2 regions of the Pseudomonas leptonychotis genome follow, and region 1 is predicted to be linked to the other one. Evidence: predicted binding sites of a transcription regulator. Region 1 holds the regulator's gene; the other holds the start of a gene.

Region 1 (6,002 bases):
GCCGAAACCATCTTGGCCAACCAGACAGTGAAAGAAGTGTATCTGGGGCATGAGTTCAGGCTGTAACCACGGCTTTTCTTAAGCCTACTGCAGCCAAGGCTAGGCAAAACCTTTAGAGTCAGGCATATAATTTGCTTCCTAGTGGCGCTTTTTAAAAGCGCCCTGTAGTGGCTGCGCACAGACGCCGGTAAATAAGGTCTGCAATGAAACCATCGCTAGTCCTGAGAATGGGCCAGCAGCTGACGATGACACCGCAGCTGCAACAGGCCATCCGCCTGCTCCAACTGTCCACCTTGGATCTGCAACAAGAGATCCAGGAGGCCTTGGAGTCCAACCCGATGCTCGAGCGCCAGGAAGAAGGCGATGACTTCGACAATTCGGACCCCATGGCTGATGGCGCAGAAAGCGCCACACCCAGCGAACAGCCTGAAACGCCGTACCAAGAAACCAACTACCAGGAAGCCACGCAAACCGTGGACAACCTTGAAGAAGGTGACTGGGGCGAGCGCATTCCTAACGAGCTACCCGTCGACACTGCCTGGGAAGACATCTACCAGACCAGCGCCAGCAGTTTGCCCAGCAGCACCAATGATGACGACGAATGGGACTTCACCACTCGCACGTCTAGCGGTGAGAGCCTGCAAAGCCACCTGCTCTGGCAACTCAATCTAGCCCCAATGTCGGACAAGGATCGCCTGATTGGCGTGACCTTGATTGACTGCATCAACAGCCAGGGCTATCTCGAAGAAACTCTCGAGGAAGTGGTCGAGGCGTTCGACCCGGAGCTGGACATCGAGCTCGACGAAGTCGAAGCCGTGCTGCACCGCATTCAACAATTCGAGCCCACCGGGATCGCCGCGCGGAACCTGGGCGAGTGCCTGCTCCTGCAACTGCGCCAGCTGCCCGCCAAAACGCTCTGGCTGAGCGAAGCACAGCGTCTGGCCAGTGACTACCTCGACCTGCTTGGCAGCCGCGACTACAGCCAGCTAATGCGCCGCCTGAAACTCAAGGAAGACGAGCTGCGCCAGGTGATCGACCTGATTCAAAGCCTCAACCCGCGCCCCGGCTCGCAAATCGAATCAAGCGAACCCGAATATGTAGTGCCCGATGTGATCGTGCGCAAACACAACGAACGCTGGCTGGTAGAGCTGAACCAGGAGGCCATGCCACGCCTGCGGGTCAACGCGCAATACGCCGGTTTTGTGAAACGCGCCGACTCCAGCGCTGACAACACCTTTATGCGCAACCAGCTGCAAGAAGCGCGCTGGTTTATCAAAAGCCTGCAAAGCCGCAACGAAACCCTGATGAAAGTAGCCACGCAGATCGTCGAACATCAGCGCGGCTTTCTCGATTACGGCGACGAAGCGATGAAGCCCTTGGTTCTGCACGATATTGCCGAAGCCGTAGGCATGCACGAGTCAACCATCTCACGGGTGACCACACAGAAATTCATGCATACGCCGCGTGGCATTTACGAGCTGAAATACTTCTTCTCCAGCCACGTGAGCACCTCCGAGGGTGGCGAATGCTCGTCGACTGCGATCCGCGCCATCATCAAAAAACTGGTGGCCGCGGAAAATGCGAAAAAGCCGTTGAGTGACAGTAAGATCGCTGGTTTACTGGAAGCACAAGGCATTCAAGTAGCCCGCCGCACGGTCGCAAAGTACCGTGAATCCCTCGGAATAGCGCCTTCCAGTGAGCGTAAACGATTGATCTAAGGCGGCACACAGAAGGAAGATCAAAGCACTGCACAGTACACGCCCAGGCCTCGCCTTTGCTCAAAAGCAGCCATACTGCCAATAGTGATTAGCGACCGTGCCAGGCTCGTTCTGCCAGAGTCTTCCACGCCACAGTGTTCCGGCGGCAGGCCTCTCGCCTGCCTCTTACACACGGCAACAAGGAGAAAGCGGTATGCAAGTCAACATCAGTGGACATCAGCTGGATGTGACCGACGCCCTGCGCGACTACATCGTCGAGAAACTTGGACGACTGGAGCGCCACTTCGACAAGATCACCAACGTACAGGTCATCATGGAGGTCGAAAAGCTCAAACAGAAAATCGAAGCGACCTTACACATTGCAGGCGGCGAAGTCGTCGCCAATGCCGAGCATGAAGACATGTACGCCGCCATCGATTTACTGACTGACAAACTCGACCGACAACTCATCAAACACAAGGAAAAACAGCTCGATCGTCAACAGGGCGCTATGGCCCGCTGACGTCGTCTATCTCCTATGATCCGACTTGAAACCATCCTGACCCCCGGCCGTTCTTTAGTGAACGTGCCGGGTGGCAGCAAAAAACGTGTTCTCGAACAGATTGCCAACCTGGTGGCGCGCGAGCTGCCTGACCTGGATGGCCAAGACATTTTCGAAAGCCTAATCGCCCGCGAAAAGCTCGGCTCAACCGGTTTCGGTAATGGCATCGCCATTCCGCACTGCCGTCTGCCCGGCTGTAGCGCGCCGATCAGTGCAGTGCTGCGTCTCGACGCCGCCGTTGACTTCGACGCGATCGACGGTGCGCCAGTGGATTTGCTATTTGTCCTACTGGTGCCTGAAGCGGCCACCGATGCTCACCTGGAGTTGCTGAGACAGATCGCCAGCATGCTCGACCGCAGCGATGTGCGCGCCAGCTTGCGTCAAGCTGAAAGCAGCGAAGCGCTGTACCAGGTCGTAGTTGACGTACAAAGCCAACTCAATCGAGCTTAAGCATGCGCCTGATCATCGTCAGCGGCCGCTCCGGTTCAGGCAAAAGCACCGCCCTTGATGTACTGGAGGATAACGGCTTCTACTGCATCGACAACCTGCCAGCCGGGTTACTGCCTGAGCTGGCCGAGCGGGCGCTTGTGCACACCGAGTTGCTGCATCCACAGGTCGCCGTCTCCATCGACGCGCGCAACCTGCCGAGCCACCTCAAGCGCTTTCCCGAGTTACTCGAAGAGGTACGCGCTCGGCACATCAAGTGCGATGTGATCTACCTGGATGCTGACGAAGAAACCTTACTCAAACGTTTTTCAGAAACCCGCCGGCGTCACCCGCTGACCAACGAGAGTCGTTCGTTGGCCGAAGCCATTGCCGATGAAAGCCTGCTGCTCGGCCCAATCATCGACCTGGCTGACCTGAAGATCGACACCACCCATCTCAACCTGTACCAGCTGCGTGACAGCCTCAAGCTGCGCCTGCTCAATCAGCCTGAGCCGGGCACCGCATTCCTAATCGAGTCCTTTGGTTTTAAGCGTGGCATGCCAGTGGATGCCGACCTGGTGTTCGATGTGCGCTGCCTGCCCAACCCTTACTGGAAACCCGATTTACGCGATTTTTCTGGGTTGGATCAACCGGTGGTCGAATACCTCTCAGCCCAGGCCGATGTTGAAGACATGTACCAGGATATCCTCGCCTACCTGACCAAGTGGCTACCCCGCTTTGCCGCGAGCAACCGCGCCTATGTCACGGTGGCCATTGGTTGCACCGGCGGCCACCATCGCTCGGTCTACCTGGCCAATCGTATTGGCGAGACGCTTAAGCCCATTCTGAAAAATGTTCAGATTCGTCACCGCGACCTCAGTTAAGGAATTGCCGCGATGCCCGCCTGCGAAATCATCATCATCAACAAGCTTGGCCTGCATGCCCGCGCTGCGGCCAAGTTTGTCGGCGTCGCCGGGCGGTTTCCTTGCCAAGTCAAAGTCGGCCGCACACCCGACAGCCTGGTCGACGGCAAGAGCATCATGGCGGTCATGATGCTCGCGGCAGGCAAGGGCACCACCGTGCACCTGCACGCCGAAGGTGAACAGGATGGCGATGCAATCGCCGCACTCTGCGAACTGATCAACAACTTCTTCGACGAAGGCGAGTAACACGTCACCCAATAGAAAAGGGGCTGAGCGCTTAAGCGTTCAGCCCCTTTTCTATGCCTGCCAATCAGCTGCCTGCAACGGTCATCCGCTCGATCAGTACTGAGCCCGTACGGATATTACTGCGCAGCTCCAGATCATTACCCACCGCAACAATCTGTTTGAACATGTCACGCAGGTTGCCCGCGATAGTGACCTCTTGAACCGGGAACTGGATCTCACCGTTCTCCACCCAATAACCGCCGGCGCCACGCGAATAGTCGCCGGTCACCATATTCAGCCCCTGCCCCATCAGCTCAGTGACCAACAGGCCGCGCCCCATACGCTTGAGCAGGGCTTTCTGGTCTTCATCACCATGGCTGACAAACAGGTTATGCACACCACCGGAGTTAGCGGTGCTAGGCATGCCCAGCTTACGACCGGAATAGGTGCCCAGCACATAGGACAACAGCTCGCCGCGCTCGACGAAGGATTTGGCATAAGTCGCCAGGCCGTCACCATCGAAGGCCGCGCTACCCAAGGCACGTGGAATATGCGGGCGCTCGTCCAGCTTGAGCCACTCAGGGAACAACTGCTGCCCTAATGTGCCTTCAAGAAACGATGACTTACGGTACAGGTTGCCGCCGGAGATGGCCGCCAGGAAGCTACCAAATAACCCGCCCGCCAACTCGGCGGCGAACAGCACCGGCACTTCACAGGTTGGCACCGGGCGTGCGCCCAAACGGCTGACAGCACGCTCGGTGGCGCGGCGACCAATGCTGGCCGCATCGGCCAACAGCTCACCTTGACGGTTAACGTCATACCAGTAGTCCCGCTGCATCTGCCCGTCTGCTTCGGCAATCATCACGCAACTGAGGCTGTGCCGAGTGCTGGCATAGCCGCTGACAAAACCATGACTGTTGCCGTAAACCCGGCAACCTTGATGAGTATTGAGGGTGGTGCCGTCTGCGTTCTTGATCCGTGAATCAGCCGCAAAGGCGGCAGCTTCACAGCTCAATGCTTGCTCAATAGCCTGCTCCGGGGTGATCGACCAGGCGTGATACAGATCCAGCGACGGCAACTCACGGGCCATCAGCCCAGCATCAGCCAAACCGGCACATTCATCTTCAGAGGCATGCTTGGCGATGGCCAGAGCAGCGGCGACTGTTTCTCGAATCGCCGCGTCACCACTGGCCGAGGTGCTGGCCGAACCCTTGCGCTGACCGACATAGAGGGTGATGCCAAAGCCTTGATCACGGTTGAACTCAACCGTTTCCACTTCACCCTGGCGCACGGTGGTAGACAAGCCCTGCTCCACCGACACAGCCACCTCGCAGGCACTCGCACCCTGCTTTCTGGCTTCGGCAATAATCTGCTCGACCTGGGCCTGCAATTGCGGCACGCCCTGCGGGCCGACGGTATCTACTGCACTCATAAACACTCCTGAACGATAAGCGGCAAACGCGGCCACACAGGCCAGACGCTTACAGCTGGAAACTTGCTGCTATCATGTCGGCGTTTTCCATTGGACCGCCACCATGTCTGAATACCTTGACGACTTCTCCGGCGAGAAGAGCAAAACCCAAATCAAGCGCGAATTTCATGCGCTACAAGATCTGGGGCAACGCCTAACCACCCTGAAACTCGACCTGCTGAATAAGCTGCCGCTAACCGACGAGCTGCGCCGCGCACTTGCCGAAGCACCCAAGCACACGGCCAACGCTGCGAAGAAACGCCATGTGCAGTTTATTGGTCGATTGATGCGCGATCAGGACATTGAGTCCATCCTGACCCTGCTCGACCAGCTGGATGCCTCCACCCGCCAGTACAACGAACGCTTCCATAACCTAGAACGCTGGCGCGACCGGCTGATCAACGGTAACGATGACACACTGGAAGCCTTTGTTAGCGAATATGCCGACGCAGACCGCCAACACTTGCGCCAACTGATCCGTCAGAGCCAGCACGAACTGGCGCAAGACAAAGTACCGGCCGCTTCACGCAAAATTTTCAAATACATCCGCGAGCTGGATGAAGCGCAACGCGGCTTGCGTTGAGCTTACCTTGAGGGTGGGTTACGCCTTGGCTAACCCAACCTACGCACGCTGCATTCAGGTGGGTGAGCCCCATGGCTAACCCATTTCGAACCCTTAGCTGCCCGTTCCACCTACA
Region 2 (6,002 bases), on a different contig from region 1:
GGGCAAGTACGGGCGCTGGTGACGGTGGCGGGTAACCCCGTGCTGTCCACACCCAATGGCCGACAGCTGGAGCAAGCGTTGGAGGGGTTGGAGTTTATGCTCAGCATCGACTTCTACATTAACGAAACCACCCGCTATGCCGACCTGATTCTGCCTCCGACCGGGCCGCTGGAGCATGACCACTACGACACCACCTTCAATATGTTCGCGGTGCGCAATGTCACTCGCTTCAATGAGGCGGTGCTGAGCAAGCCGACGGGCGCGCTGCATGACTGGGAAATCTTTATTGGGCTGGCCAAAGCATTTGTCGCCAAGACTGGGGCAGAGCTCAAACCGACCATGGCGCCTGAGCAAATGATCGACATGGGGCTGCGGTTGGGTGCATATGGCGACAAGTCATCGCACAAATTGTCCCTGGCGACGCTGCGCGAGCACCCGCATGGGCTTGATCTGGGGGCGCTTAAACCTAATTTGGCAAACCGTCTGAAAACTGCCAACAAGCAGGTCCAGGCCGCGCCTGCCGTGATCATGGCCGACCTGCAACGCTTTGCCGCACAGCCGACAGCCAAGGCCGGCGAGTTGTTGCTGATCGGCCGCCGCCACGTGCGTAGCAATAACTCCTGGATGCACAATTATCATCGCCTGGTCAAAGGCAAGCCGCGCCACCAGCTGCTGATGCACCCTGCGGATCTCAGCCAGCGCGGGCTGACGGATGGCCAGTTGGTGCGCGTGCGTTCGCGGGTCGGGATGATTGAAGTGGAAGTGGCGGCCAGTGAAGACATGATGGCCGGCGTGGTCAGCCTGCCGCACGGCTGGGGGCATGCCCGCCCGGGCGTGCAGATGAGCATCGCCAGTGAGCAACCCGGGGCCAGCGCCAATGACCTGACCGATGAGCGCCAGCTCGATGCGTTGTCCGGTAATGCGGCGCTTAATGGTGTGCCGGTTGAGGTCGAGGCGGCTTAATAGCGTAGCGCAACTGACGGACGCGGCAGGGAAGGCCGAGCATTACGCTCGGCTTTTCGCTACAATGGCGCCACCGTGCCGACCCGTGAGTCGGGTAAGTTAAGTCCTGAGGTGCCCAATGGATATCATCGAAACCATCAAAGAGCAGATCGCTAACAACACCGTTCTGCTGTACATGAAAGGCTCGCCAAACGCTCCGCAGTGCGGCTTTTCCTCCAAGGCTTCACAGGTAGTGATGGCGTGTGGTGAGAAGTTCGCCTACGTCGACATCCTGCAAAACCCAGAGATCCGTGCCAACCTGCCGAAATACGCCAACTGGCCAACCTTCCCGCAACTGTGGGTTGGCGGTGAATTGGTAGGCGGCAGTGACATCCTGGCGGAAATGTTCGACAAGGGTGAGCTGCAGACCCTGATCAAAGACGCCATGCAGAAAGCTGACGCCTAATCGGCAACTGCATAAACAACAAACCCCGCCAAGTGCGGGGTTTGTTGTTTATGGCGTGAGCGTTTCTGCCTTATTCGTCCATCTGCGACTGCAGGTAATTCTGCAGGCCAACCGCTTCGAGCAAGCTGAGCTGGGTTTCCAGCCAGTCGATGTGCTCTTCTTCCGAGCAGAGAATTTCTTCAAGCAGATCGCGGCTGGCGTAGTCGCCGATGGTTTCGCAGTAAGCGATCGCCGCTTTCAGATCGACATGGGCTTTGTGCTCAATCTTCAGGTCGCACTCAAGCATTTCCTTGGTGTTCTCACCAATCAGGATCTTGCCGAGGTCTTGCAGGTTAGGCAGGCCTTCGAGGAAGAGAATGCGCTTGATCAGCTTGTCCGCATGCTTCATCTCGTCGATGGACTCGTGATACTCATGCTCGCCGAGTTTTTTCAGGCCCCAATCTTGATACATGCGCGCATGCAGGAAGTACTGGTTGATTGCGACCAGCTCGTTACCGAGGATCTTGTTCAGATGCTGGATGACTTTCTTGTCGCCTTTCATGTTCGTGTCTGCCATGCGGGGGGATTAGCCCCAAATTCTGGGCCGATGATTTTCGACTGTCAAACCTAAGTGTTTGAATTCAAAGTTAAAATTAATGCTAATGAGAGCGCTTAAGTTCTGCATCTTGGCAGTAACCCATTGAATTACAGGCATAAAAAAACCGGACGTGAAGTCCGGTTTTTTTATGCACTCGATCAGGCTGCCACAAAATTTACCGGGTAGGCCATGGCCGCTTGGCTGCTTTGCATGTCGCTCAATGTGTCGCGCACCACTTGTTTGGCCAGGCATGCGCATTTACCGCATTGGCTGGCAACACCCAGAGTGGCGCGCACATCGCGGTAGCTGCAGCAGCCTTCGTAGATGGCTTCGCGGATCTGGCCGTCAGTTACACCTTCGCAGAGACAGACATACATGATGAGGGCTCGTGGTGGGGCAATTAAGATGCATGGATACTAATGTTAATGAGAATGCTTGTCAAAGCTGTGTGTGATTGACTGATAGGCGGTGGGTATTTGCATGCTGGTTCGGTTGTTTGTTGGTGGTGTGCCAGTTACTCAGCCGAATGTGTCGAGCTCGCTCGTAGAGCGGGGAGTTGGGACAAAATTGTTAGCGCCGTGAAAGCCAAATATTACGCGGCTGTTTTGCTCTCAGGGCTCTGCGCGCCAGTGCCGGCAGGAGCGGCAAGGGTAAGCGCAAGATTGCCGCTTGTCCTTGCAAAGGCGGAAAACGCTTGCCGCTTTGCCGCAGCTCTCGACTTATTTTTTATTCAACCTGTTGAAATATAAGTAAAAATTAAAATGGCACACGCCTTGCTTATGGTCTTGCACGGAAAACAGTAACGCTAACCGGCAAAGGTTTCTGACCATGAGCATCAGTTTCGATCGGGCACTCGGCATTCATGAACAAGCACTGGGCTTTCGCACTCAGCGTGCCGAGGTGCTGGCCAACAACATCGCTAACGCCGACACGCCACATTACAAAGCGCGTGACCTGCAATTCGCGAATGTGCTGGCTGAGCAGAGCGCTAAAAGCCAGCGTGGCCCGGTTAGCCTGAACCGTACGAACAGTCAGCATATCCCTGCCGATGGTGTGATGAGCAGTGACGCTAGCCTGGCGTACCGCACGCCGATGAGCCCCTCGATTGATCAGAACACCGTTGACCTGCAGATCGAGCAGTCCAATTACGCGGAAAACTCGGTGCAGTTCCAGGCCAGTTTCACCCTGCTCAACAGCAAATTCAAAGGGCTGGTCAGCGCCCTGCGCGGCGATTAATAGGAGTCTGATGCCATGTCACTTGCCAGTGTTTTCAACATCGCCGGAATGGGAATGAGCGCCCAGAGCACTCGCCTGAACACCATTTCTAGCAACATCGCCAACGCCGAGACCGTCTCATCGAGTATTGATCAGACTTACCGCGCACGGCATCCGGTGTTCGCCACCGTGTACCAGTCGGCGCAGGAAGGTGATCGCGGCTCGCTGTTTGCTGATCAGGACAATGCCGGTGTGGGTGTACAGGTGCTAGGCGTGGTTGAGGATCAGAGCAGCCTGATGCCGCGCTATGAGCCGAACCACCCTGCGGCCGATGCCGGTGGCTACGTGTATTACCCCAATGTGAACGTGGTTGAGGAAATGGCCGACATGATTTCTGCCAGTCGGGCTTTCCAGACCAACACCGAAATGATGAACACCGCCAAGCAGATGATGCAGCGCGTATTGACCCTGGGTCAGTAAGCCACCGGATAAGGAGCGCATACCTATGAGTACTGTTGGCGATGTCAGCGGCACGGCCCTGGACCAGTACCAGATTAAAAATGAGCGCAGTACCAATAAAGACCTTGGTAAGAACGAGTTCTTGAACCTGTTGGTGGCGCAGCTGAATAACCAGAACCCGCTTGAGCCTCAGAGTAACGGCGAGTTTATCGCCCAGCTGGCGCAGTTCAGCCAAGTTGAGGGGATCGAGAAGTTGAATACCAGCATGGGCTCTCTGCTGACGGGTTATCAGTCATCCCAAGCGCTGCAGGCGTCATCGCTAGTCGGGCGCAAGGTGATCATTCCGAGTGAGAAGGCGGTGGTCGATACCAGCGAGAGCTTCAAGGCTAGCCTGGTGTTGCCGGCCAGTAGCAGCAATGTCTACGTGAATATCTATGACAAGGCCGGCTCTGCAGTGAGCCGGGTCAACCTGGGTGAGCAGGCGGCCGGTAATGTCAGCTTTATCTGGGATGGCAAGGACTCCAGCGGCAATCTGTTGCCACCCGGCACCTACAAGTTTGAGGCGCAGGCCTCTTATGCCGAAGGCACCAAAGGGCTCTACACCATGTTGCCGGCCAACGTTGACAGCGTGACCTTGGGCGGCAGCGAGTTGATGTTGAATCTGGCGGGGCTCGGCAGTGTGCCGATGTCGCAAGTACAGGTTATCGGTCAGTAACTAACAGGTTTTAGTCGCCGGCTCTCCGGCAAAGGAGTCTTCCATGGGTTTCAATATCGGTCTCAGTGGCCTGCGTGCCGCGACCAGCGACCTCAACGTGACGGGTAACAACATTGCTAACGCAGGCACGGTCGGCTTCAAACAGTCGCGTGCCGAGTTTGCCGATGTCTATTCAGCCTCCGTACTGGGGTCCGGTTCTAATTCGCAAGGCAGTGGTGTGTTGCTGGCTGACGTCTCGCAGCTGTTTAACCAAGGGAATATCAATAACACGCAGAATGGATTGGACTTGGCGATCAACGGCAATGGTTTCTTTCAGACCAGTAACAATGGTGAGGTGAGCTACACCCGTGCTGGCTACTTCGGTACCGACCGCGACGGCTTTATGGTCAATAACTTTGGCTACAAACTGCAGGGTTATTCGGTGGATGCCAACAACAACCTGCAGAATGGTGTGATCAGCGACCTGCAAATCCAGACCGCCAGTCAGGCGCCGTTGCCGACCAGCAATCTGGATCAAACCTTTAATCTAAATTCGACCAACTTGGTGCCGACTACGGTGCCATTCAATCCGGCTGACCCCACGTCCTATAACTCCTCGACGTCAACCAACATCTATGACAGTCAGGGTAACTCGCATGTGTTTACCCAGTACTTTCTCAAAACTGGACCAAACAATTGGCAGATGAATGTGTTGATCGATGGGCGCAACCCGGATGATCCGACGCTGACCACGCCATCATCGGTTCCTCTACAGTTCACCACGGCGGGTCAATTGGACGTGCCTGCGCTGATCGCATCAGCGCCCACCGGCTTTACTGTGGGCGCTGATGGCACGATTGACCTGACGACTTGGGTGCCAGCCGCGCCGGATACCTCTATTCCTCCGGTGTGGTCTGGCAATGGTGCGAATGCCAGTGCCACTGGTGTGAATATCGATCTGCGTCAGTCCACTCAGTTTGCCAGCACGTTTGCGGTCAACAGGGTGAGTCAGGATGGCTACACCACGGGTCAGTTGGCCGGCCTGGAGATTGATGATACCGGGGTAATCTTTGCCCGCTACACCAATGGTCAGTCGAATATTCAAGGGCAGGTGGTGTTGGCCAGCTTCGCCAACGTGCAGGGGCTGACCCCGGTAGGTAAGACCGCCTGGGTGCAGTCGTTCCAATCCGGCGAGCCTGTGGTCGGTACGCCGCGCAGCGGCACCCTGGGAGCTTTGCAGTCCGGCGCACTGGAAGACTCCAACGTTGAGCTATCAGATCAGTTGGTTAATCTGATCGTTGCCCAGCGTAACTACCAGGCCAACGCCAAAACCATCGAGACTGAAAGTGCGGTGACCCAGACCATTATCAACCTGCGTTGATAAGCCAGGCCGTGATAGGCAAGTACCTGTCGTAGGCGGCAAAAGTACGCCACGTCAGTATTTTAAAGGCTCCTCCTGGAGCCTTTTTTATTATTTAAAAATCATATTTATCAAGTGCTTGTGATTGTTTTTCGAATGTTGGCGCAGACCTTGCTTTATAGCCTGTATAGAGCAGCGGGCGGCAAGCCCAACTCGGAGAATGACCATGGACAAGATGCTGTACGTTTCCATGACTGGTGCCCACAACAACACCCTGGCCCAGCGTGCC

The links. The regulator sigma-54, encoded in region 1, starts transcription at its own class of promoters, with help from an activator protein. The targets are predictions, from matches to a motif close to ANTGGCATNNANNTTGCTNT.
Region 2: a site for sigma-54 is predicted at 2,746-2,765, ahead of flgB (flagellar basal body rod protein FlgB). Genes of this name have one in related genera too.

Annotation. Positions count from the first base shown of each region.
Region 1 covers NZ_RFLV01000003.1:291,648-297,649, forward strand. The annotation lists gene lptB (LPS export ABC transporter ATP-binding protein) at 1-66, shown strand, start outside; gene D8779_RS15680 (RNA polymerase factor sigma-54) at 204-1,718, shown strand; gene hpf (ribosome hibernation-promoting factor, HPF/YfiA family) at 1,912-2,220, shown strand; gene ptsN (PTS IIA-like nitrogen regulatory protein PtsN) at 2,236-2,709, shown strand; gene rapZ (RNase adapter RapZ) at 2,712-3,569, shown strand; gene D8779_RS15700 (HPr family phosphocarrier protein) at 3,582-3,854, shown strand; gene pmbA (metalloprotease PmbA) at 3,919-5,265, opposite strand; gene yjgA (ribosome biogenesis factor YjgA) at 5,369-5,887, shown strand; gene tldD (metalloprotease TldD) at 5,981-6,002, opposite strand, start outside.
Region 2 covers NZ_RFLV01000001.1:197,756-203,757, reverse strand. The annotation lists gene D8779_RS00920 (molybdopterin oxidoreductase family protein) at 1-963, shown strand, start outside; gene grxD (Grx4 family monothiol glutaredoxin) at 1,082-1,408, shown strand; gene bfr (bacterioferritin) at 1,479-1,949, opposite strand; gene D8779_RS00905 (bacterioferritin-associated ferredoxin) at 2,144-2,362, opposite strand; gene flgB (flagellar basal body rod protein FlgB) at 2,814-3,221, shown strand; gene flgC (flagellar basal body rod protein FlgC) at 3,237-3,680, shown strand; gene flgD (flagellar hook assembly protein FlgD) at 3,706-4,374, shown strand; gene flgE (flagellar hook protein FlgE) at 4,418-5,734, shown strand; gene D8779_RS00880 (flagellar basal body rod protein FlgF) at 5,940-6,002, shown strand, end outside.